3 regions of the Nitrospira sp. Nam80 genome follow, and region 3 is predicted to be linked to each of the others. Evidence: riboswitches for the same ligand, from Rfam matches in the RefSeq annotation. Region 3 holds a riboswitch; each other region holds the start of a gene.

Region 1 (7,578 bases), 1.5 Mb from region 3:
ATAGGCTCGGTTGTCGCAGGAGAACCTGGAGTGACATCAATCGTAGCCTCGCATCGGTCTCCATCAGGCGCAGACTGAACACCTCCCAATCGGGCTCAAACTCCAGCGGGCGGAGCAGTGTTTCTATGAGTGTCCTGGACGACGAGCGAGCGACGTCGTCCAGTTTCGGCAGCGGGCTGTGCACGGATTCCGATGCGTTGATCGTCACATCGTAATACGCGGCATAGATATCCCACATCCGCTGCGACGCCACGGTCGTCTCCAGCATGGTCTTCAGCGGCGGATGCTGCACTCGTTGAAACGCCCCCGGAACGAGCCGCGCACTTTTCTCAAGCCACGCTTCTTCACGGGACGTTTCATCGATACCCATCGCAGGATTCAGTACGGTTCTACGACCTTGGGAAACTCCTATCACGAATTGATTCTGAATTGGCCATCGGAGTGAATATTCGTCTTTCGTGAACGGCTGAATCATCGCGAGCAGCTCGTCCGTGGGCGCCACCCGATCCAGGATCAGCCGTTTGGATAAAAACGTAACGTCATCATCGAGCATCAGCAACGCCGCGGTCTTCACGGACAGAGTCCGAGCCTGCGCCAGCACGGTTCGCCAGACTCGCATGTCTTGGAGCAATCGAGTCCAGCCGATCTGCGTCGATTGCGCATAGCCGGCCGCGACATAGAGGCGATGGATGAGCAAGAACTCTTCGAAATGAGGGCTTCCGTCAAGGCCGAATCCCCAGTCTTCAAAAGGCATATCCAGAAAGCGCTCATACCGGCTCACCAATCTGGCATAGCGATCCATCGACATGCGAAGAAGAGCCTCGGGTTTTTTAAATTCCGTCACGGGGTCCGCTGCGATCCAAGGCGGAAACGCATCTCCCGCATCCAGCGCGATCCGCAATTCGCTGCGGCCGGGCCGGCGATAATCCAACAGACGCCGGCCGGAAGCGGCCTCGGCTTCGCGCCACATATCAAAACCCGTTTGGACCGGGTCCGCCGTCGCGGCGGCTGCGAACCCGATCATCAGAAAGTAGCCGTTGGTCAGCGGTGTCTCGATTCCTCTGTCCGGCAGCTGCGACAGCCGCCGGTAAACCTCGCTCGGCGGGCCATCCTTTGCCGACCAGATCAGTCCGGAGATCTCAAGGAACAGGGCGATGATGGCAAGACTGATGAACAGATTACGCATGCCGTCAGGATGACTCCGAAGTTGCTTTGTTCATAGAATCCTTCGCGAATTGAGCAAGCCTTGTGCCGTCCATGGCAACCTCTGGACCTCTATGAAACGGAGAGAGACCCCGTGATTTCAAAGCGCGAGGTGCCGCTGATGCGATAGATGTACGCGCCGGAGCATCACGTCGGGACAAAATTGAACTTGACAAAATCCGGCTGCTTCCCTAGATTTCATTCGGGCGCACACCCCTCGCAGCTCCGAGGTGACCTTCGTTCCTTCGAGGGCTGAGGAACGGACGAGGATCAGTCTGCGGGTGCCAATCCTCAGGGTCCAATCATAAGGCCCTGGGGATTTTTTGTTTGCGCGCCATGAGACGCGGCCCAATGAGACCCGCCATACTTTTGCTGGCGTTGTTCCTGGTCGTGGCACAAGCACTGTTTGCGGCCAACGAGGTTACAGCGGACCATCCTGCTATGAAACGACGACAACAGGGCATCTTGACGGGCATGCCCTTCATGGCAAACATCGCCGCCCGGACATTTGTCGATGATCTGGGAAGAAAAATCTATCTGGCCAAGCCTCCGCAGCGCATTGTCTCGCTTGCGCCGAGCGTGACCGAGATCTTGTATGCCGTGGGAGCCGCTGATCGGGTGATCGCCGTGACCCAATTCTGCGATTACCCTCCCGAAGCCGCACTCAAGCCGAAAGTGGGCGGGGCAAGGCCGAGCATTGAATCGTTGCTCACGCTCAAAGCCGATCTTATTCTGACTCCGCGCGCCTTCATCGATCCCGCTCTCATCGACAAACTCGAGCAATTGAAGATTACGACCTACGTGATGGAGGCGAAAACGGTCGAAGACGTACTGTCCCATCTCCATACCATCGGCCGGATTCTTGATCGGAGCGCCGCGGCGACCCAATTGACCGCGGAGTTGCGGCGGCGCATCCAGCTGGTCAAGGAGCGCACGGCCGGATTGCCCAAACCGAGGCTCTTGTATGTGCTCAACAGCGACCCGCTCATGACGGTCGGGCCGGGAAGCTTCATTCATCACCTCATTGAACTCGCCGGGGCGGAAAATGTCGGGGCAATGACGGGACTAGCGTATCCCCGGATTTCCATGGAGTATGTCTTGAAGCAGGATCCCGAAGTCCTCCTCTTTCCGGTCGGCGCCTTGGAAGGAATTCCCGAAAAGGAACAGCAGCAGTGGCAACGGTGGCAAGGCATGAGCGCCGTTCGCACCAAGCGGCTCTATCACATCGACAGCGCCCTAATGGATCGGCCCGGCCCACGGATTGTCGAGGGATTGGAACGACTGGCCGCATTGCTCCACGTTGAAACGTTTCCCGACGCTCCGTTGTCTCATGTGCCGCCCTCGCCATGAAATCACCGCGAGGTCTCGAACAGGCCGGCCGCTCTGCTCACTCGGAAAGCGGCCTGCTTGGTCAGCCTCATTTCTTTATTCACGGACCATATTTCGCATTTCGACGCTCGATCATGTTATTGCTCCTCATTGCGATGGGGAGCGTCGCGGTGGCAATCCTGTGCCTGCATTCAGGCGCACAACCCATTGGGTTCACGGCGATGGTCGGGGTGTTCGACCGCTTGTTACAGGGAGAGGCGCCGTCCGTGGCGGGCGATATCGAGGGCACGATTCTGATCTATGTCCGCCTGCCTCGGGTCTTGCTGGCATTTTTCGTCGGCGCCTGCCTCGCTGTCGTCGGTGTCGCCCTGCAGGCGCTGCTGCGAAATCCCTTGGCCGATCCCTACGTTTTGGGCGTATCGAGCGGTTCGGCGCTGGGAGCCTCATTGGTCGTTGCCTTCGGCATGACCCATTCCCTGGTCGCCCAACTTACATTGCCGATTTGGGCCTTTCTCGGCGGCATCACTGCAACGGTCGTCGTCTACCGGATCGCCCTCGCTCAGGGCCGGCTCCCGGTTCATACCTTGCTGTTGGCCGGGATCGTGATGAACGCCGTGCTGTCGGCGCTCATTCTGTTCATTACGTCGATTCTCGATCCGAACAGGTTCTTTCGCATCATGTCATGGCTAATGGGTAATGTGAATTCACCGGATTTTCTCACGCTTTTGGTCCTGGGTTGTTATGGACTCGTCGGCTTTATTCTCCTCTTTCGGCATGCACGCCGCCTCAACATCATGATTTTGGGAGAGGAGTCGGCTTTGACATTGGGTGTGGACGTGGAACGCACCAAGAAAGCGGTGCTGGTGATTGCGGCGCTGCTGACGGGGGCAGCAGTTTCCGTCAGCGGCATGATCGGTTTTGTGGGCATGATTATTCCCCATATGCTGCGGATGGCGATCGGCGCGGATCATCGGCTGTTGCTTCCGGCGTCGGGACTTGCCGGCGGCTGCTTTTTGATGGTGTCGGACACCATTGCCCGGACGGCTTTTGCTCCCGCTGAAATCCCGGTCGGAGTCGTGACGGCGCTGCTCGGAGGCCCTGTCTTCATCGGTTTGTTGACCACGCGAGCACGCTCGCCGCTGACATAATTGAGGCGATCAATGACCGAATCCAACCCGGCCTTCCATCTCGATAATGTGTCATTCGCCTATGGTCGCTCCGCCGGATCAGGGCAGTCGGAGCGTCCTGTCTTCCATCACCTCACCGTCACGATTTCGGCTGGCCGGATAGTGGGGGTCATCGGCCCCAATGGGTCGGGGAAAAGCACGTTTCTGAAGCTCCTGGCCGGGATCCTCGTTCCACCGCAGGGAACGATTTCTCTCTTTGGCCGGCCTCTCGCGGCTCTGTCGCGGACCACGATTGGCAAGATGTTGGCGTATGTGCCGCAAGAGTTTCAGGCAACCTTTCCCTTTACGGTCCGAGATATCGTTCTCATGGGACGCTATCCGCATAGAAACACCGGCTTGTGGGACCTCTGGGGCTGGGAGGGAAAGGACGACTATGCCGCCGCCGATCATGCGATGGACCGGCTCAACGTTCTCCACCTGGCCGAAAAGTCGATCATCGCCCTGTCCGGTGGCGAGCGGCAGCGCGTGCTGATCGCTCGGGCGCTGGCGCAGGAAGCAGAAATCCTGTTGCTCGATGAGCCGACGGCGTTCCTTGACCTGAACTATCAGCTCGAAATCAGCCGCATTCTCTCCACTCTGGTTCAGGACCGGAACCTGACGATCATCCTTGTCTCGCACGATCTGAACTTAGCGAGCCAGTATTGCGACCGACTGCTGTTGTTGGACCAAGGCCGGCTGGCGGCCATGGATCATCCGGCCATGGTACTCCGCGCGGAGGTACTTGAGCCGGTCTACGGGTGCCGGATGTTGATCGATTGTCATCCCGAGACCGGCCTCCCGCGAGTGAGTTTGCCGGGCCGGGCGACATCCTGAGTCGCATTATTCATGACGGTTCGTCACGTACCTGCGGAGACGCTAGGCGAGATGGGCGCGTGGAGATGCAAGGGCCCCGAAGCATACTCCCAAATGGTGGATGTTGAGGGGCGCACGGCGCGAGGAAGAACGAGCGCCACGTTTGTGCGCGCCAGCGAGACGGTGAGCTGGCTGGAGCCACCGAGCGGCGAGCCCGCCCGCCATACCAAGCTTCGCTTGACCCGCCGCGTTCGATCAAATCGCGGCGGAGAGGTTTTTTGCCACCGGCTTCACGGCCAGGCTTGTCGTAGCGGCGTATCCGCAGTTGCAGTAGAAGCGATCATGAATGTAGAAGCGATCATGAATAATGCGGGCTAAGTCAATGCCGATTCGCCGCGCTTGCCGAAAGATCAGGTACCGGTCTCTCGGCGTATCAATGGGGATTGGGGTACCGCCTTCTAACCGACAAGGGAGTATGTAAAGGAACGTTCACGAATCGGGGAAGATGGTGTGAAGCCATCACGGTGCCGCCACTGTAAGCGGGAAGTAACTCTGCACAGGCCACTGGTATGGATCGTGGGGCGTGAGGGCGTAAGCGTGAGGAGTTTGTTTGCTTACGACGACCTTCACGCCTAACAGGTCCACTGGGAAGGCGCAGAGGACGCGTTGATCCGCAAGTCAGGAGATCCGGTTGTCGAACTTATTCCATTCAGCCCTTCGAGCGAAAGGGACAATGGGCCGTGAAACCACGATGGACCAGCCTGTATCCGTGCGCGATCATCGCCCTGGGTTTTCTTCTCCAGGCCGTTCCTGCCGACGCGCGGGAAGATGAGACGATCGAAGCCAAAGAAGTGGTCGTGACCAGCACGAGACTTCCCGATTCGCCGGTCAACGCCAGAGAGCTGCCCGCCAAAATCAGCATCATCACGTCCGAGGACATCAAAAAGACCGGCGCCAAATCCATTCAGGAAGCCGTCCAGTGGGCGACCGGCATCGTGATGTATGATCAAGTCGGCAATGCCTTCCAACAGACGATCGACTTGCGCGGCTTCAACGGACAACCGGTCCCCTCCACCATGGTGTTCGTCGACGGCCAGCGGATGAACGAGCCGGATTTCAACACGGTCAACTTTGATCTCATTCCGCTCGAATCAATCGAGCGGATCGAAATTCTGCCGGGCAACGCCGCAATCTACGGGAAAAACGCTCTCGGCGGCGTCATCAACATCGTCACCAAGCGGGGGGCGGAAAAGCGGCAGGTGACCGGCGAAACTATGTTCGGCAGCTTTAATCGCGAACGCTACAACGTGACCGCCAGCGGGCCGATCGGCAAATTTGATTACTTTGCCAGCTTCACCCGAGAGACCGAAAACGGCTTTCGCGACCAGTCCGACGCGCGCCTCTCTCGATTCTTCAGCAAGATCGGATACCAACCGACCGACGGCACGGATCTCTCCATTTCATATACCTATGTCACCGACCATCTCTTGCAAGCGGGCTCCCTGCCGCTGAGCCTGGCCGCCTTCGATCGCAAGGCGAACTTCACGCCCGGCGATTTTGACGACAAGGAAACGAACGTCGTTCGGTTTGTGGGGCGCCAGGCGCTGCCATTCGGGTTCGCCCTAAATGTCAACGCCTTCTATCGCCATCTGAATCAACAGCTCTTCACGGTCGGGCAAACCTCGATCAGCAATCGGCTGACAAAAACGGAATCTAAAGGCGCGACGGCTCAATTGACGCAGGAGTCCGCGCCGTTGGGGTTTCGCAATCAGCTCGTGCTCGGAGGGGAGTACCAGCGGAATGACTTCGGAAATCGGCTGGCCGCCACGATTATCGGGTTCCCCGGCGTCTTTCCCAATGTCGATTCCACCAACGAAGACAGCACCGGACTCTATGTTCAAGATACGGTGCATCTCACGCCACGCCTTATCCTGACCGGCGGCGCCCGCTATGATCACGATCAAATCGGTTTCGGCGATAATATCACGCCGGCCAATGACGGAGCCCGGCGATTCAATCGTACGACCGCGCGAGGAGGGCTCACCTATCTGGTGACGCCGGCCACGAGCGTCTATTTCAACTATACCGAAGGATTTCGCGTGCCGACGTTCCAGGAGCTGTTTGCGCTCGCGTCGTTCGGCTCCAATCCGAACTTGAAGCCGGTCAAGACGCGCAATTATGAGATCGGGGCAAAGACGGCCCTCGGCACATGGGGGGAGGCGGCCCTGGGACTGTTTCAGATCGACACTCGCGACGAGATTCTTTTTACGTGCCAACTCTGCGATTTCAGTTTCGGCGACGGCCAGAACCGGAACGTCGATAAGACGCGGCGCCGGGGCGTCGAGGGAACGGTGAAGGCACGTCTGAACCAATACTTGGAAGGGATCATCAATTACACCTATACTCAGGCGGAATATCGGACGGCGTTCAATCTGGCCTCCACCCGAACCGTGGAAGTCGGCGATACGCTTCCGCAAGTCCCGAAGCATCGATTAAGTCTAACTGCCAATGCACATCCGGTCGAAGGGTTGACGGTCTCGCTCATCGGCCTCTATGTCAGCACACAGTTTTTCCTGAACGACGAAAATAATATTCAACCCCGGCTGCCGGGTTACTTTGTCCTGAACAGCCGAATCAGCTATGAGCGCCCTGTCCCCGGCGGCCGGCTGACCGGCTTCTTGATGATCAATAATATGTTGGATCAGAAATATTCCACGAGCGGCATCATGGCGGTAAACGTGTTGACCGGCGGAGGCGCACTCGAACGGTTCGTCGTCCCGGCCCCGGGGATCGCTCTCTATGGAGGCCTGAGTTACCGATTCGAGGCGTTGTAACGATGGGCAACTCCCGTCACGGCCGGCAGACCAAGGCGATCGCTCTTTTCGGCACCGGCTCCGATGTGGGCAAAAGCATTCTCGCTGCCGGCCTGTGCCGACTGCTGCGCCGCGACGGACGGGCAGTGGCTCCGTTCAAGGCCCAAAATATGTCGCTGAACTCCTCCGTCACGCCCGAGGGCGGGGAGATCGGGCGAGCCCAGGCTCTTCAAGCCGAAGCTTGCGGGATTTTA
Region 2 (7,578 bases), 570 kb from region 3:
AAGTAGATGCCACACATCACGCGGTGTTCGGCTATAGGCTTGAGGTGGATCCGTTACGGCATCATGGCCCGTGCGTGAAGAAATCGAATGAAAACGCCATGAATGACGGGACGATCATTGAGTGTCCGATTGCCGAGCGTGACGAGCGCTGCGTCTATCAAAAAGAGGTAAACAACCGAATAGACGCCGAGTACATAGAAGACATTCGCGTGCCGGTTTTCGGGCACCTGATTCCCTTTTGCTATCGGAAGCGACGGCCGATTGTCTCCCGGTTCAGCAATGAAAACACCTCGGCCAGCCTCTGTGAAGTGGATACGGTATTGTCCTCCGTTGAAGTGCGACAAATTTTGCAATTCTGCGATGCGATGGGGCTGGATTACGGAGAGTTGGATGTCCTGAGAGACCGGGATGATGGGAGACTGTATGTGGTCGATGTGAACAATACTCCCTGGGGGCCCCCCAATCATCTCGATCGTGCAAGTGTCCCGATTGGGCTGCAACGGCTTTCTGAAGCCCTCGCATCGGCGTTTATGTCACCAGGTCCGTACTCTCCGTCTCGATGGTTCTTGTGCCGGCCACCATGGACCAAGTGAAGAGCGGCGCCGATGAATCATTTTTGAACAGCGGCGTCTTCACCTCCATACAGTAACCTTTCGTTCATACCAAAGGCAGAAAGATACGGTCTTCCACGGCTCTAGCTCGTTCCTTTCCATTCCTGCTCGTTAGGATTCGCTGATTCCATTCCTTCTCCCTCCAACAAATGGCATGGCAGTTGCTCAGTTCCCCGGAAGGAGTCCCGTAATACCACTGCGTTAACCGAGGAGCAGGCCGATGAGATCCGGTCATGATCAGGAAGGATCCAGACACACACCATTTTCCGTTTGGTCGGCCGGCCGGCTGCTCTTGTGGGCCGTAGCGCTGGCCTTCGCGCCGATCGGATTCTCAGCCGTCCCGGCATGGGCCCAAAATATTCAGGCCAGCCCCTCCTTGCTCTCGACGACGGTGGTGAAAGGGCAAAGCGCGACATTGACGTTGACGTTGCAGAAGACCGGTACCGATCCGCATAACTGGGAACCAAAAACCAGTGTTCCGTGGATCGGCCTGACGCCCAACTATGGCAGCATCAATACCATCACGAGCGAACTAGATCAGATCAAAGTCACGGTCAATTCCGCAAACATGGCCATGGGAGCCAACTCTGGTCTGGTCTATATCTGGGATACGGCCCCGGGCGTATCGCGGCTCATCTCCGTTCCCGTCATGGTAACGGTAACTCAAGCCGGGACAGTCAGCCCGCCGCCTGCTCCCGCATCACCGCCCCCGGCTTCTCCTCCCTCTCCGCCTGCGGCATTGCCTCCTCCGCCACCAGCACCGCCATCACCACCGCCGGCCGCACCGACCCCGACATCCCTCAATTCCAACATTACGGCGTTCCCTGCCGCCCTCTCGGCGACTTTGGCGAAAGGCCAGAGCACGACACTCACCTTGAATTTACAGAAGGCGGGCACCGATCCGCATAACTGGGAGCCGAAGACGAACGTGATGTGGATCGGCTTGTCACCGAACTACGGCAGTGTCAATACCATCACGAGCGAACTGGATCAGATCAAGGTTACGGTCAATTCGGCAAACATGCCGGTGGGTAACAATTCAGGGCTGGTGTACATCTGGGATACGGCTCCCGGGGTATCGCGACTTATCTCCGTTCCTGTCATGGTGACGGTGACGCAGGCCGGAACTCCATCACCTACGCCGCCGGCTCCCATCTCACCGCCTCCGACGCCCCCGTCACCATCTCCGGTTCCCCCTTCTCCACCTCCGCCGGCACCGCCATCGCCGCCTCCGGCTCCGCCGTCGCCACCACCGGTACCCCCGACGGCGCCCGGTTTACAATCGAATATCACGGCGTCTCCAGGTGCTCTTTCTGCAACCGTGGCCAAGGGACAGAGTGCGACGCTCACGATAAATCTGCAGAAGACCGGAGCCGATCCGCATAACTGGGAACCGACGTCCAGTGTTCCGTGGATCAGCTTGTCTCCCAGCTATGGCAGCATCAACACGATTACGACCGAATTGGACCAACTGCAGGTCACGATCAACACGGGGAACCTTACCGTCGGTACGAACCACGCCTTGGTCTATATCTGGGACACTGCCCCGGGGCTGTCACGTCTTGTGACGGTCCCCCTGACCGTAACCGTGACTCCGGGCGGCGGCACCACACCGCAGCCGTCTCCGCCTCCAGTTCCACCGGTTGATCCCAATGGCCAAGTCGCGCCGCCCCCGCCGCCGCCCCCGCCAGTCCCTCCGGTGAACGGCGTGGCGACGGTGACATGGTCTGCCAACAGTGAGGCGGATCTGGCCGGATATAAAATTTATGTGGGCACCACGTCCGGCGTGTATACGCGAACCATTGATGCCGGCAACGCCACTTCTTATGCGATTACGCTTCCCAAAGGCGTGACATACTTCTTCGCCGTCACGGCCTATGACAGGTCGGGGAATGAAAGTGCGCGTTCCGGCGAATTGAGCCGGAGTCTGTTCTAGGTGTGCGAAGGCTGCGCGATGTGTCATCGCGCAGCCTCATTCTCTTCCTTGACTTCACCCCCTGCTCTCCTCTACAGTCCGCCTCCATATAAGGCTTCGGTTAAGGGAAGAGGGTGGAATTCCCTCACGGTCCCGCCGCTGTAACTGGGAACAACACCGTTGCATGTCACTGTCGCCCTGCGCGATTGGGAAGACGCGGGTGCTTGGTTGATCCAGAAGTCAGAAGACCTGGCCGAAGACTGCGACCACTATTCCCTCGTGGGGTGGGGAATGAGGCGAGGACGAAAAGCCTGGTGCAGTCCTCCGGGTCTTGGCTCAACAGCCCCCCAGGACTTCGTTCTTGCGCCGTATCGGATTGTTCCTCTACCTTTGTGTCCTTCCGCTGGTACCGGCGGCTCACGGCCTCGTGTGGGTCCCTCCCACGGCGGCGACTGAGTCCCGCTCATTCACCGACGACCTCACACGAACGGTTCTCGTGCCGGCTACGCCTTCACGCATCATTTCGCTTGCCCCCAGCATAACCGAAATGTTGTTTGCCATCGGGCTTGATCGCGAGATCGTGGCCGTGACGCCGTTTTGCGATTTTCCGGCGGCCGCCGCCGGACGACCCCAAATCGGATATGCCAACCCCAGTCTTGAGCAGATCGTCGCGCTGAATCCAGATCTGGTGATTGCGCCTGCCGATTTCCTGCACCCCGCGCTAGTCGGGAAGCTGGAGCAACTCAGGATCCCCACGCTCGTGCTGAGCGCGCGATCCCTGAAAGACATCGAGCAGCATCTCCGGCTCTTCGGCCTGGTCTTCAACCGGCCTTCGCAGGCGGAGGCAGTAGTCAATGCCATGCGGCAACGGATGGAGACGGCAAACGCGCGAGTCCGGAAGCTGAGGCCTGTCCGTGTGCTGTATGTGCTGAACAGCCGGCCCCTCATAACCGTGGGGCCCGGGAGCTATATTCATGAATTGCTCGAACGGGCCGGCGGTGTAAATATTGCCGCCTCTGCGGGGACGGCTTACCCGAGAATCGGCATGGACACGGTGGTGGTGGGTGACCCCGAGATCTTGCTGTTTCCTGCGGGAAAGACGGAATCGGTGCCGGTCGCCGATCGGGAAGCGTGGAAGCGGTGGACCGATATGACGGCGGTCCGAACCGGCCGGCTCCATACCGTTTCGTCCGATGTCATCAATCGTCCGGGCCCCCGTATCGTCGAAGCTTTGGAGGAATTGATCAGTATTGTTCATCCGGCGGCGGATCAATCGAGGCCCTCACGGTGAGCAACGAAAAGCCTTTACTGCAAGAACGAACAGCTCAATCCCATTGGAATGTGCCGCATGCGGCTCGTTCAGGGGGTGGATGTGAATCCGGTCGTCCCGCCATGCGGGCTCGACGCGTGTTGTTCTTCCTCGGCCTCTCTTCTGTCGCCGGACTTGCCGTATGCCTCCAATTCGGGGCGCAGCACATCCAGGCGACGGAAGTGGTGCAGGCGCTGCAGCGAGCCGCGGCGGAAGACGAGTGGACCGTTCGAACCATCGGCACAACCGGCGTCATTCTTTTTCAGGTCCGCCTGCCGCGCGTGTTCCTGGGTTTTCTGGTCGGAGCCAGTTTGGCGGGAGTCGGCGTGACATTGCAGGCTCTCATGCGAAATCCGCTGGCCGATCCCTATGTCTTGGGGGTCTCCAGCGGCGCGGCGCTTGGAACGTCCCTGGCCGTGCTGTTCGGCATCGGCACGTCCATGGTTGCCGTCACGACGCTTCCTCTCTGCGGATTCGTCGGAGGATTGCTGTCTCTCGGAATTGTCTATGGCCTAGCGGCCCATCGCGGTCACTTGTCGGTGCATAGCCTCTTGCTGGCAGGCGTGATCTTGAACGCGATCTTCAGCGCCTTGATCATGTTCCTCACGTCGATTATGGAACCGAATCGCTCGTTCGGCATGATGGCCTGGCTGATGGGCTCGCTTACAGGGGACGGAACTCACGGCTTGACGGCCGTGTCGCTGTACCTCATCGGAGGTTTACTGTTATTGATGCGGGAGAGCCGGGGGCTCAACATGATGGCGTTGGGTGAAGAAGTGGCCGGTACACTCGGGGTCTCCACAAGATCGGTGACGCGGCGGCTTTTTATCCTGACCGCTCTCATCACCGGCGCGGTGGTGTCACTCAGCGGCATGATCGGATTTGTCGGCATGGTCGTTCCCCACGCGGTCCGGCTTGTACTCGGCGCCGATAATCGGGTCTTGCTTCCCGCATCGATCTTGAGCGGCGGGCTCTTTCTCGTCATCGCCGATACGATCGCCCGGACCGCCTTGGCGCCGAGCGAGATCCCCGTCGGCATTGTCACCGCCTTGGCCGGAGGACCGTTTTTCATTTATCTCATGATGTCGTGCCATCGAGAACCAACGCGGTACGCATGATGGGCCGGCGCCGGGCGAAAAAGAGGACTGTGCGATGAGGACTAGGACGGCAGGATCGGATTTGGACGCTCGATCAACCCGGTCTAGGGGGGCGTTCGGCTTACGTTATGAGGTTCGATGGTGAAGGCGCCTCGTCTGGTTATCGCCGGTACTGCGAGCAGCGTCGGCAAAACTACGACCATGCTCGCTCTCTTGGCGGCGTTTGCGGCCAAGGGGCGGGTCGTGCAGGCATTCAAGGCGGGACCGGACTTCATTGATCCGGGCCACCATGCGGCCGTCACCGGACGACCATCCCGCAACCTGGACGGCTGGATGTTAGGGAAAGATGTGAACCGCGCCATCTTCAGTCGCGCCGCCTTGGGCGCGGATCTTTCCTTGATCGAAGGCATGATGGGACTGTTCGACGGCAGTTCCCCGATCAGCGATCTCGGCAGCACCGCGGAATTGGCCAAGCAGCTGGAGGCTCCCGTGCTGCTCGTCCTCGACGGCAGCGCCATGGCCCGATCGGCCGCGGCGATTGTCGAGGGATTCGTCCGGTTCGATCCCGAGCTCAACGTGGCAGCGGTTCTGTTCAATCGTGTCAATAGCGAGGGCCATTACCGGATCCTGGAGGCAGCCGTGGAACAGCGGATGGCCGTCCCCGTCGTCGGATATCTGCGGACCGATCCGACCGCCACTATTCCCGATCGCCATCTCGGCCTAGTCACGGCAATCGAACGAGGCAGAGCGGATCTCTACGCGCGCCTGGGGCAATCCGCAGCTGAGACGGTCGATCTGGATCGTCTCGAACAATTGGCCGGCTCGGCCAGGGAGTGGCTCTTCGCGCCGATCCAGCCGGCTCGACGGCATCACGGCCGGGGAATCAGAATCGGTCTGGCTCAGGACCAAGCCTTCTGTTTTTACTATCCCGACAATCTGGAATTGCTCCAATCGGCCGGAGGCGAACTGGCGCCATTTTCTCCGATACAGGACGAGACATTACCCGAGGTAGACATGTTGTATCTCGGCGGAGGGTATCCGGAGCTCCATGGAAGGGCCTTGGCGGGAAACCGCTCCATGCGGCAAGCGATCCGATCCTTCGCTGAAGCAGGCGGCGTAGTCTACGCTGAATGCGGCGGCATGATGTATCTTACGGGAGCGATCCGCGACCTCGACGGCGCTGCGCAAGAAATGGTCGGCGTATTTCCCGCCGAGGCCATCATGCGGAGAACCGGTCTCACGTTGGGCTATCGCACGGTCGAGGTGTCGAAATCCTGTCTTCTCGGTGAACGCGGGACTGTTGTGCGGGGACATGAATTTCATTATTCGAGCTTGAGCCACCAGGGACCGCTCGACTGTGCCTGTCTATTGAGGGACGCGAGAGGAGAACCTCTGGGACCTGACGGCCTTGTCACGAGAAAAACGCTGGCCCTCTATACCCACCTGCATTTCGCGAGTTGCCCGCAAGTGGCCGAAGCGCTGGTTGAATCCGCTCGCCGGAATGCGCCATCCGCCGTTCGCCCTATTACAGAATAAGGAGACTCATGAATGTGCACATGAACCAGAGATCCGGCGGGCCTCGCATATGAAGAGCACGATCCGGAACAACCATCGCCATTTCGTGCGCACCACCGGGACAGCGTTCCTTCGATATTGGGACCTCGTTCCGTTTCTCAGCATCCATCTGATGGGTTTGTGGGCATTTCACACCGGCATCCGGCCGGAATGGGTCATACTGGCTGTTGCCAGCTATTATGTGAGGATGTTCGGCATCACCGCCGGGTACCACCGCTATTTTTCACATCGATCGTACAAGACGAGCCGGCTGTTCCAGTTCTTCTTGGCCTTTCTCGCAATGACGTCGGCGCAGAAGGGCGTCTTATGGTGGGCCGCGCACCATAGACATCACCATCGATATTCGGATCAGGAACCGGATGTGCACTCTCCATCGCAAAAAGGATTCTGGTCCGCGCATGTCGGATGGATGTTATCCAAAGAATCGACCCGGACTGATTTCAAGCGGGTGAGGGATCTCTGCCGTTACCCGGAGCTGCGTTTCTTGAATCGGTACCATTACATCCCGCCGGTTCTTTACGCGTTGCTGATCTATATTTTCTGGGGCTTTCCCGGCCTCGTCTGGGGGTTCTTTATTTCCACGACCGCACTGTATCACTGCACCTTCTTCATCAATTCTCTGACGCACATGGTGGGGCGGGTCCGCTACAGGTCGAATGACCAGAGCCGGAACAGTTTTGTGCTCGCGATCCTCTGTTGTGGAGAAGGCTGGCACAACAATCATCATCACTATCAGTCGGCCGTCAACCAGGGATGGTTCTGGTGGGAGGTGGACCTGTCCTATTATGTCTTATCGGTGTTGTCTTGGGTCGGAATCGTATGGGATCTCAGGACGCCTCCGGCGCATATCAAGGCCAGGACCATGGCCGTCGAGAAGCGCCTTCAGACCGGCATGCATTCGAGCATATCAAGAAGTCTATGAAACATAGAGACATCATCGAACGATTGCTGGAGAAGGCGCAGGTGCGAATCAACGGCACCGGGCCCGGTGACATCTGCGTGCACAACGACGGTTTCTACAGCCGGGTGCTGTCTGAAGGATCGCTCGGCCTTGGCGAGTCCTATATGGAC
Region 3 (7,578 bases):
CGGCCATAAGAGGGTCACCCCACTATGGTCGAGCAGGTGCGTTGGGGGGCGGAGTGGAGCACACCACCCCGGCTCCCGCAGCGCTGCCCGGCGCCATCAGAAGGAAGGGACCGGGCAATGAAGCCTTTACTATGAAGACGTGTAGGACCTGACCATCCACACCTGCGCCGGACTTTGGATGAGACTTCATGGACGAGGCAGCTGCTCACTTCAATAGGCTGTATTCGCCGGGAAAGGTGGTGCGCGGCTGGTTCATAGCACAATTCTCTCATACTCTGTGGTGATCAAGTGTTGTGCCTTCAAGTCCCAGTCGATCATAAAAATTACAGACTGTTCCGAGGACATCGACAACAGTCGGCGGCCGTCCCGCACGACGACACTCTCCGCCTTCGTGAAATCGAGTGTTCGATCACGCCCCGTCCGGTTGCACACGAGAAGCGGCAAGCCGGTGTCGCGCGTACATCGCTCCCACTCCCCGTTCGGGCCATGGAGCCCCGGCGCCCAGGCGGCTGATGAAACCAAAAGTTGGGCTCCCTGTGCGTGAAGACGCTTCGCGATGTCCGGGGAAAACGCATCGGCGCAAATAAGAATTCCGACACGATCGAATGGGGCAACTGGAAAGGGGGCGACCCGTTCTCCGGGATTCGACCAGGACTCCGACCCGACTCGCAGCGTATTGATCTTGCGATGACAGCCTATGAAAGACCCATCGGGGGCGATGACACAGACGGAATTATGAAGGTGGTGCGTGTGCGGATCGCGCTCAGGGACGGACATGAAGACGGTGACGTTCAGACGAGCGATCAGATCGGCGATGTCTTTCATCCATGGATCGGGTTGGGGCAAGATCCAATCCGTGCCGATCGCGTCGGCGAAGGTATAGCCGGTAATACTCAGCTCGGGTGTCAGAATCCATGCGGCGCGCTGTTCCGCTGCGGTAACGAGGGCCTGTTCAAGCAGGCAGCGGTTGTAGGCGAGATCGGCGGGCCGGGGGGCGAGATGAAGTAATGCAATGCGCAAGGTGTGAGATCCGGCTTGGGCTTGTGTTAAGGGGGCGACAATGGCGCTCGCGACCCCCCACATACTGGCCTGGAGAAATTGACGCCTGTTCAATTTCATGATTTCCCTCGCGGGCGCCCGCAACATACCACCCAGGAACGGTCATTTCCAGGCATCTCTTGGTTCCACCATGCTGATTTGCTCAAGCTTGCCTGCTCACGCGAGCTCATTGCGACCACTACTTCGTTCTTGACACGACGGATTCTTCTCCTCTAGTGTGCGCGACACATAACCACTCTGGTCTAAGGGAAGAGGGTGTAAATCCCTCACGGTCCCGCCGCTGTAACTGGGGACAACGCCGAGTACGAGTGTCACTGTTCGCATACGTGAATGGGAAGACATCGGCGTTGGATGAACCAGGAGTCAGAAGACCTGGCCGGAGGTGTAGACTCCTGATCTCCCGTGGGGTGGAGAGAAGGGGGAGGATGGAGGCGGGAGCAATCCTCGGGATCTGGTCGGCAATCGACCCCGGGGATTTTTTTTGCCTGCTCCGTCTCTCAGATATGTCGGTCCGTTTAGTGAGCCGGCGCTCCTCCTGGGCAGGCCCGCCAGTACGGTCTTTGTCTTGGCTAGGCTGTCTGTCGCGCGGCGTCCCGTATCCGTTTGTAGTTTCCGCAGCCTGATCCGCATATCCATATACCTCACGAGCAGAGTCCTATACATGCGCGAGGCCTTCGCGTGGCGTCCGTGCCGCGTCGTGAGCATTGCCGCCGTTTCGGTTGCGAGGGAGTCGCGCGGTTCAACGTGACGAACGGAGTGGATCCGTACCCGGTCCACTCCGTTGCTGTGTGTGGGTACGCAACATACACCGAGAGGGATTTCACAAGGAACAGAAGCGAGCCGTCAGCGCCGGGGAAGATGGTGGAAAGCCATCACGGTGCCGCCACTGTAAGCGGGGAGAGCGTCCGCACGAATGCCACTGCGTGCTTCGGCACGTGGGAAGGCGTGGACGATTGATGATCCGCGAGTCAGGAGACCCGACTGACGGATGTGTCTGATCCCCCTTCGAGCGAAAGGGAGCTGACAATGGGAAGGGTGCGCAATGTAATACCCGGTCACTATTGGTGTGCCGGGCTCATCGGCGTTCTGGCATGGATGGCGTTCTGTTGGGGCGTGGGAACGGTGATTGCTCAAGACAAGCCCCCTGCGGAAGGGCAGCAGAAAGAAAGTTGGCCTGATGCAGAGCGCCAACAAGCGGCTTCTCCAGAGACTTCCGCCACGTCTCCTTCCGAGGACGAAGCGGTCGAAAACGCGAAACTCGAACAAACCGATGAGGTGGTCGTGAGCGCGACCAAGACCAGACAGCCGGTGAGCCATGTCACGAGCGCAGTGGAAGTGATGACGGGACAGGAGATGCAACGGCGCAATCTCAAGACCGTGGCGGAAGCCTTGCGGCTGGCGACAGGCATGGCCGTGTTTTCCAGCGGAGGACAGGGCACGACCACCAACGTTCGTATTCGCGGTTCGAATGCCGAGCAGGTCATGGTCATGATTGATGGGGCGATCGTCAACAGCGCGACCGACGGAGCCTACGATTTCGCCTTCCTCACGACAGACAACATTGAGCGCGTAGAAATCCTGCGCGGAAACCAAAGTATGTTGTATGGGTCGGACGCGATGGGCGGCGTGATTAGTATCACGACGAAGCGTGGGCGCGGACCCCTCTCGGTCGGAGGCTTCCTGGAATACGGTTCCTATAATTCGCTTCGCGAAGGCGGAACGATCAGCGGTCAGAAAGGAGCCTTTGACTGGTCGGCTACCTTGAGCCGCTGGGATATCTCAAGTGTCTCAGCCATCAACTATCGCCGCGGGGCGACGGAAATGGACGGCTTGCGCAACTGGCAGGGGTCCGGCCGATTTGGCTGGAATCTACCGACCAACGGACGGCTGGAATTCGATATTAGATGGCTGAACAGTTTTACGAAGTTTGATGGATTCAATGGAACGAATCCGGCCGACGTGTTGGGAGCCGGAACTCGCAGCAACCAGTTTGTCTATTCAGGGAATTATTTTCAGCCGATTACAACGTGGTGGTCGACGAAAGTCACGGCAGCCAGGGCAACGGACAATTTAACTACGCAGGACGGGGCGTTCTTTCGAGACCTCGTTACGGGGCAGACCGGCGTCCCTTTTCAGTTTGCCTCGGATATTCGCACGTATAGCAATCGAATCGAATGGCAACACAACTTTCAGATCATCAAGCCGTTGTCCGTGACCGCGGGGTATCAGTACCGGGAGATGATCGGCGACAATGTCGGCTCGTTTTCCGATCGGCGCGTGGCGTCCAATGCCGGCTTTGCCGAAGCACAGCTGAATCTCTGGGACAGGCTCTTCGGAACGGCCGGGATTCGTCAGGACGAATACAATGTATTCGGCAGCGCGACCACCTATCGAGTGACCGCCGGCTATCTCCACAGGGAAACCGGAACAAAAATCCGGGCGAGTTACGCCACCGGGTTTCATGCCCCGACGATCAATCAGCTGTTTTTCCCCGGATTCGGCAATCCCAATCTCCGTCCTGAAAAAAGCCAGGGCGGCGATGTGGGGATCGACCAAACCCTCTTTGATAAACGCGTGACCGTCAGCGCCAATTATTTTTGGACCCGCTATCGGGATCAAATTCTGACGACATTTGATCCGGTCGCCTGTGCGGGCATCCCGGGCTCTTTCGGATTCTGTCCGCTCAATTTCGGAAGCACCACAGCGAAAGGGGTGGAGGTCAGCATCAAGGCCAATGTCCTGCGGGATCTGCGCTGGGCGAGAAGCCTTGATGTGCAAGGTCAGTATACCCATACGGCTACTCGAGATATGACCACTCCTCCGCATAACCGGTTGCCGCGATGGCCGCTTCAGCAATACTCGGCGATCATCAGCTATCAGCCAATCGATCCGTTTCGCATAAATCTGGAATTCCGCTACGTCGGCCAGCGATTCAATGACGCGGCGGCGACGCAGTCGCCGCCGGGTTTCGATGTGTGGAATTTATCAGCGACGTACGACATCAACAAGCAGGTGCAGGGTTATCTACGCGTCGATAACCTCTTCGATCGACGGTACGAAGAAATTCTGTATTTCGGAACGCCGGGCCGCTCTATCTTTGGCGGAGTCCGAGTCAACTTCAGTGTGTTGTAAACCGGGAGGGCCGTGGCTGAGGAATCCACGAGTTATATGGCGAGAGGACCGGACTTGCAAGGGCAGGCGTGGCTGGCCTCGGTTGCTCTCCATGCGGCAGCGGTCACATTAGTCCTCGTTGCACCGTTCCATTTGGCTGTCGACGCGACGGCGCCGTTTCGATGGGACGTGAGGCTTGTAGAACAGGATATCTCGGCTCCCCAGACCATCGAGGCAGGCGAGGGGGATAATGGATTGCCGCAACCGGTCGAAACAGCTCGACCGGTGCAACGTCGGACGCAGCTCCGGAAAATTGTCACTCAAGAGGAATTGCCGGTCCAGGGGGTCGTCACGCAATCAATAAATCGGCAAGTGATCACACCGGAGTCCTCGGCTGTGGCGACCGAATCCGTACACAGCGAGCCGGTGGCCAAAGATGCTATCCAACATACGGCTGTCGAGAGATCGAACGAGCGCCAACAGTACGAGGTGAAGCGATCCGAAATTCGTGATGGGCGCATGACCGGCCAACAACCCAGTCTGTTGGGAGCCGGCTCCGTTGAGACAACCGCGGTCGTCACACCCGGTAGCGTTCAGCGTCAGGCCGCTCTGATAAGGCCGGCCGCCGTCCAGGGGGCGTCAGCCGAAACTCGACCATCCCCAATCGCGAAACCGATGGGTTCACAGGGCGGAGAAGCAACTTCTCTTAGGAAGTTGGAAATACTTGAGAAACCTTCAGCGGAAACAGCAGAGATGGGAGGCTCTGGACAGGCCTCGCACGCGACAACGTCCTCGGAAGCAAGAACGGCAACAGTTGGGCCGATGGCCAGTGCTTCGGTATTCGGGTCTGGTAAGGGAGCCGGTCCGGATTACGGATGGCTGAAACGGTTGCTGTGGGAACGCATCAATCGCGTGAAAAACTATTCGGACGATGCTGTGGAATACGAGTGGGAGGGTCGAGTCGTTATGGTGGTGACCATCCGGTCGGATGGCCGAATTGATGACGTGAGTGTTGCGGAAAGTTCGGGAAACGGCTCTCTCGACCGTGAAGCGGCGGTGCTGATCAAGCGTGCTTCGCCGCTTGAACTGGACCGCGCGCTGGGAGCCACAAGGGTCAGATTCCGGGTTCCAATTTCCTTCGGACTCGAATAGGTGCTGAAGGGTGCAAATCCGATGTGCTAGAGCCGATTCACCAACAGGGACTCATAAGCTGGATTGTTGACATTCTCCATGTGCTCATGGAAGCCTCGCGCCGCCCATCGGACACTGCCGGCTATGATGCCGCTCCACTACACGTTCTACACCTTTCCCTCAGCCACCAGATATTCCTGCCCAATATCGATTGGTGGACGATTTCCCGCCGGGATCGTCGTGTCTGCAGCAATCCGCGCATCGGTGTAGGCGTAAGTCGCGATGACCTTCCAGCCGGGCAGCAGTTGGGCGGTCAGATCGAACTTAACCCCTTGGCTTCGTTGTGCCCCGTCTGAAGCCGCGCGATCAATTCAGACTGATGAGCTTGAAACAGGCGTTCAAGATCGAGCGGTGAGGAGTGATTCATGGGACCGTCCGTGAAACGTCGCTCGTTCGCGTCGTGGACCTCGTGAAGCGTGGAAAGTAGATGCTTGTCATCCCCGAGATACGAGACGAACGACGAACGACGGATAGACCGACATACCAGAGGGCAACGGCCACCGGAGTAGCGAGCGCTGCCCAGGACAAGATATCCCAGAGGACATTGCCCAGGAGAGCGCAGACAAACCGATGCCGCTGAGAACCCCGATGAGAATCGGCATCCTCCAAATCTGGCGAACGGTCAGGCGAGCGTGCATCGCGTGCTGTCTTCACGGGTCTCGTTCGCGGTGCGCTAGGGAACGAACGACCCGGCCGGCTTCTTTCGGACGTGGTCCGCGCGTCCCGATTTACCCCGTCTCAAGCCATTGCGTCAGGACCGGGTGTGCGAAGCCTTTGTTGTTCAACGTATAGTGCAGGCCTTCGAACAGGGTTCGAAAGGGCCCGCTCCATAGAGACTGTCGGAAATGACGAGCGCCCGGCCGTCCTGTGATGCATCCTGAATCATCCGTCTCTGTGCCTGCGGAGGCATGCACGGAGGTGCCGCAGACGAGACCAAACGCGGCGAGCCTTAGCAGTGACTTAAGCAATGCACGACCTGTTCGTTTGGTGATCCCTGCCATGTTGGCTCCCTGAGATCCCACTTAACAGGATGGCGTGTGGGGGGGGAATGTTTTTTTCCAGATGAATAAACATTTTCCCTGAAGGAGACTACCGGGAGAGCAGTGCTTTGCGGTCCAGGAACATTCCTTTTTCCCGGCTGTGCGCTATGCTTGGCCGGGGCGGTGCGGTGACGGATTTCACTCTATGGGAGGTTTACGCATGAAGAGGCGATGGTTGTTTGGGCCGGTGGCAGCGTTACTGTTGCTGCACACGGGATGCGCATCAACGACGACAATTCAAACCAAGGGAACCCCAAAAGCCGATGCACCGATTCCGCCGCATGTGACGTATGCGATCTTTCCGGCCATGGAGGTAGAGAAAGACCCTGCTTGTGCCGATTATGCCCGGTTCGTTGCCGCGAAGATGAACGAGCGGGGCTATAAAGAAACAGAAGCCAGGGTCGCGCAGCTTGCCATCTATCTTGGCTACGGCGTGACTGAATCTTCCCCCGGCTCGCTCGGCGCTCGGCCGCCCAGGCCAGCCCCGTCCGGAACTTCCACCGACAGTTCCGGATATGGTAGTGCAGGTGGTTACGGGGGCAGCATGTCCTCGTCGGACCCGTCGTCGGCGCGGCGCGTCACCAGCCAAGTGGTGATCGTCGTCGGCGACTTGCCGAAGTCGCGTGAGGCGGGGCATTTGGTCGAGCTATGGCGGGGAGAAACGACCCACACCGGCTACACCAATGAACTGCCGAAGCTGGCGCCCCTGTTGGTGGAGGCGACCTTTCGGCATTTCGGCGAATCGACACCGACGCCGGCTCAGCATACCTTCAACGAGGAAGAGATCAAGAAACTTCGGAATGTCCAATGAGATTAGACAATCGCCTACGCTAGGGCGGCCGCTCCGGCGGGCCGTGTGTGCACACATGACACTCCCTTTTCCATCCACGTTTCCACGGAAAGGAAAGCGGTTCGTGAAGGAAACCATGGACCTGTTCCGGTCGCGTCTGACGGGCTCGCATTTCAAGTGGAGCATACAGCGCGAACGCATAGTCCTTGCGTTTCTGTCTCATGACCACGTTTCAATCCGTGGCCTGTACGCGTTGTTGAATCGGAACGGGCATCGGACACCCGTGGGAACGATTTATCAAACCATGCGAGTGTTAGTGAAAGTGGGATTTGCGCGGCCACGGTACTTCGGGGACAGAGCCCAATATGACAATATCGTGGTGACCGG

Evidence for each region. A riboswitch is a leader RNA that binds a small molecule or an ion and turns the genes downstream of it on or off. The one in region 3 is predicted to bind cobalamin.
Region 1: it holds a riboswitch for cobalamin, as region 3 does, so the genes downstream of both, ACWGXE_RS10780 (TonB-dependent receptor) here and ACWGXE_RS17825 (TonB-dependent receptor) in region 3, are expected to answer to the same signal.
Region 2: it holds a riboswitch for cobalamin, as region 3 does, so the genes downstream of both, ACWGXE_RS20305 (ABC transporter substrate-binding protein) here and ACWGXE_RS17825 (TonB-dependent receptor) in region 3, are expected to answer to the same signal.

The regions. Positions count from the first base shown of each region.
Region 1 covers NZ_OZ224216.1:2,292,383-2,299,960, reverse strand. The annotation lists gene ACWGXE_RS10800 (hypothetical protein) at 1-1,186, opposite strand, end outside; gene ACWGXE_RS10795 (ABC transporter substrate-binding protein) at 1,555-2,553, shown strand; gene ACWGXE_RS10790 (FecCD family ABC transporter permease) at 2,667-3,680, shown strand; gene ACWGXE_RS10785 (ABC transporter ATP-binding protein) at 3,693-4,532, shown strand; cobalamin riboswitch at 4,975-5,220, shown strand; gene ACWGXE_RS10780 (TonB-dependent receptor) at 5,252-7,345, shown strand; gene ACWGXE_RS10775 (cobyric acid synthase) at 7,348-7,578, shown strand, end outside.
Region 2 covers NZ_OZ224216.1:4,335,732-4,343,309, reverse strand. The annotation lists gene ACWGXE_RS20315 (hypothetical protein) at 1-593, shown strand, start outside; gene ACWGXE_RS20310 (BACON domain-containing protein) at 832-2,547, shown strand; cobalamin riboswitch at 2,629-2,797, shown strand; gene ACWGXE_RS20305 (ABC transporter substrate-binding protein) at 2,888-3,817, shown strand; gene ACWGXE_RS20300 (FecCD family ABC transporter permease) at 3,919-4,953, shown strand; gene ACWGXE_RS20295 (cobyrinate a,c-diamide synthase) at 5,071-6,468, shown strand; gene ACWGXE_RS20290 (acyl-CoA desaturase) at 6,518-7,429, shown strand; gene cfa (cyclopropane fatty acyl phospholipid synthase) at 7,426-7,578, shown strand, end outside.
Region 3 covers NZ_OZ224216.1:3,767,194-3,774,771, reverse strand. The annotation lists gene ACWGXE_RS17830 (carbon-nitrogen hydrolase family protein) at 253-1,119, opposite strand; cobalamin riboswitch at 1,281-1,454, shown strand; cobalamin riboswitch at 1,887-2,059, shown strand; gene ACWGXE_RS17825 (TonB-dependent receptor) at 2,086-4,191, shown strand; gene ACWGXE_RS17820 (energy transducer TonB) at 4,204-5,322, shown strand; gene ACWGXE_RS17815 (hypothetical protein) at 6,562-7,212, shown strand; gene ACWGXE_RS17810 (Fur family transcriptional regulator) at 7,316-7,578, shown strand, end outside.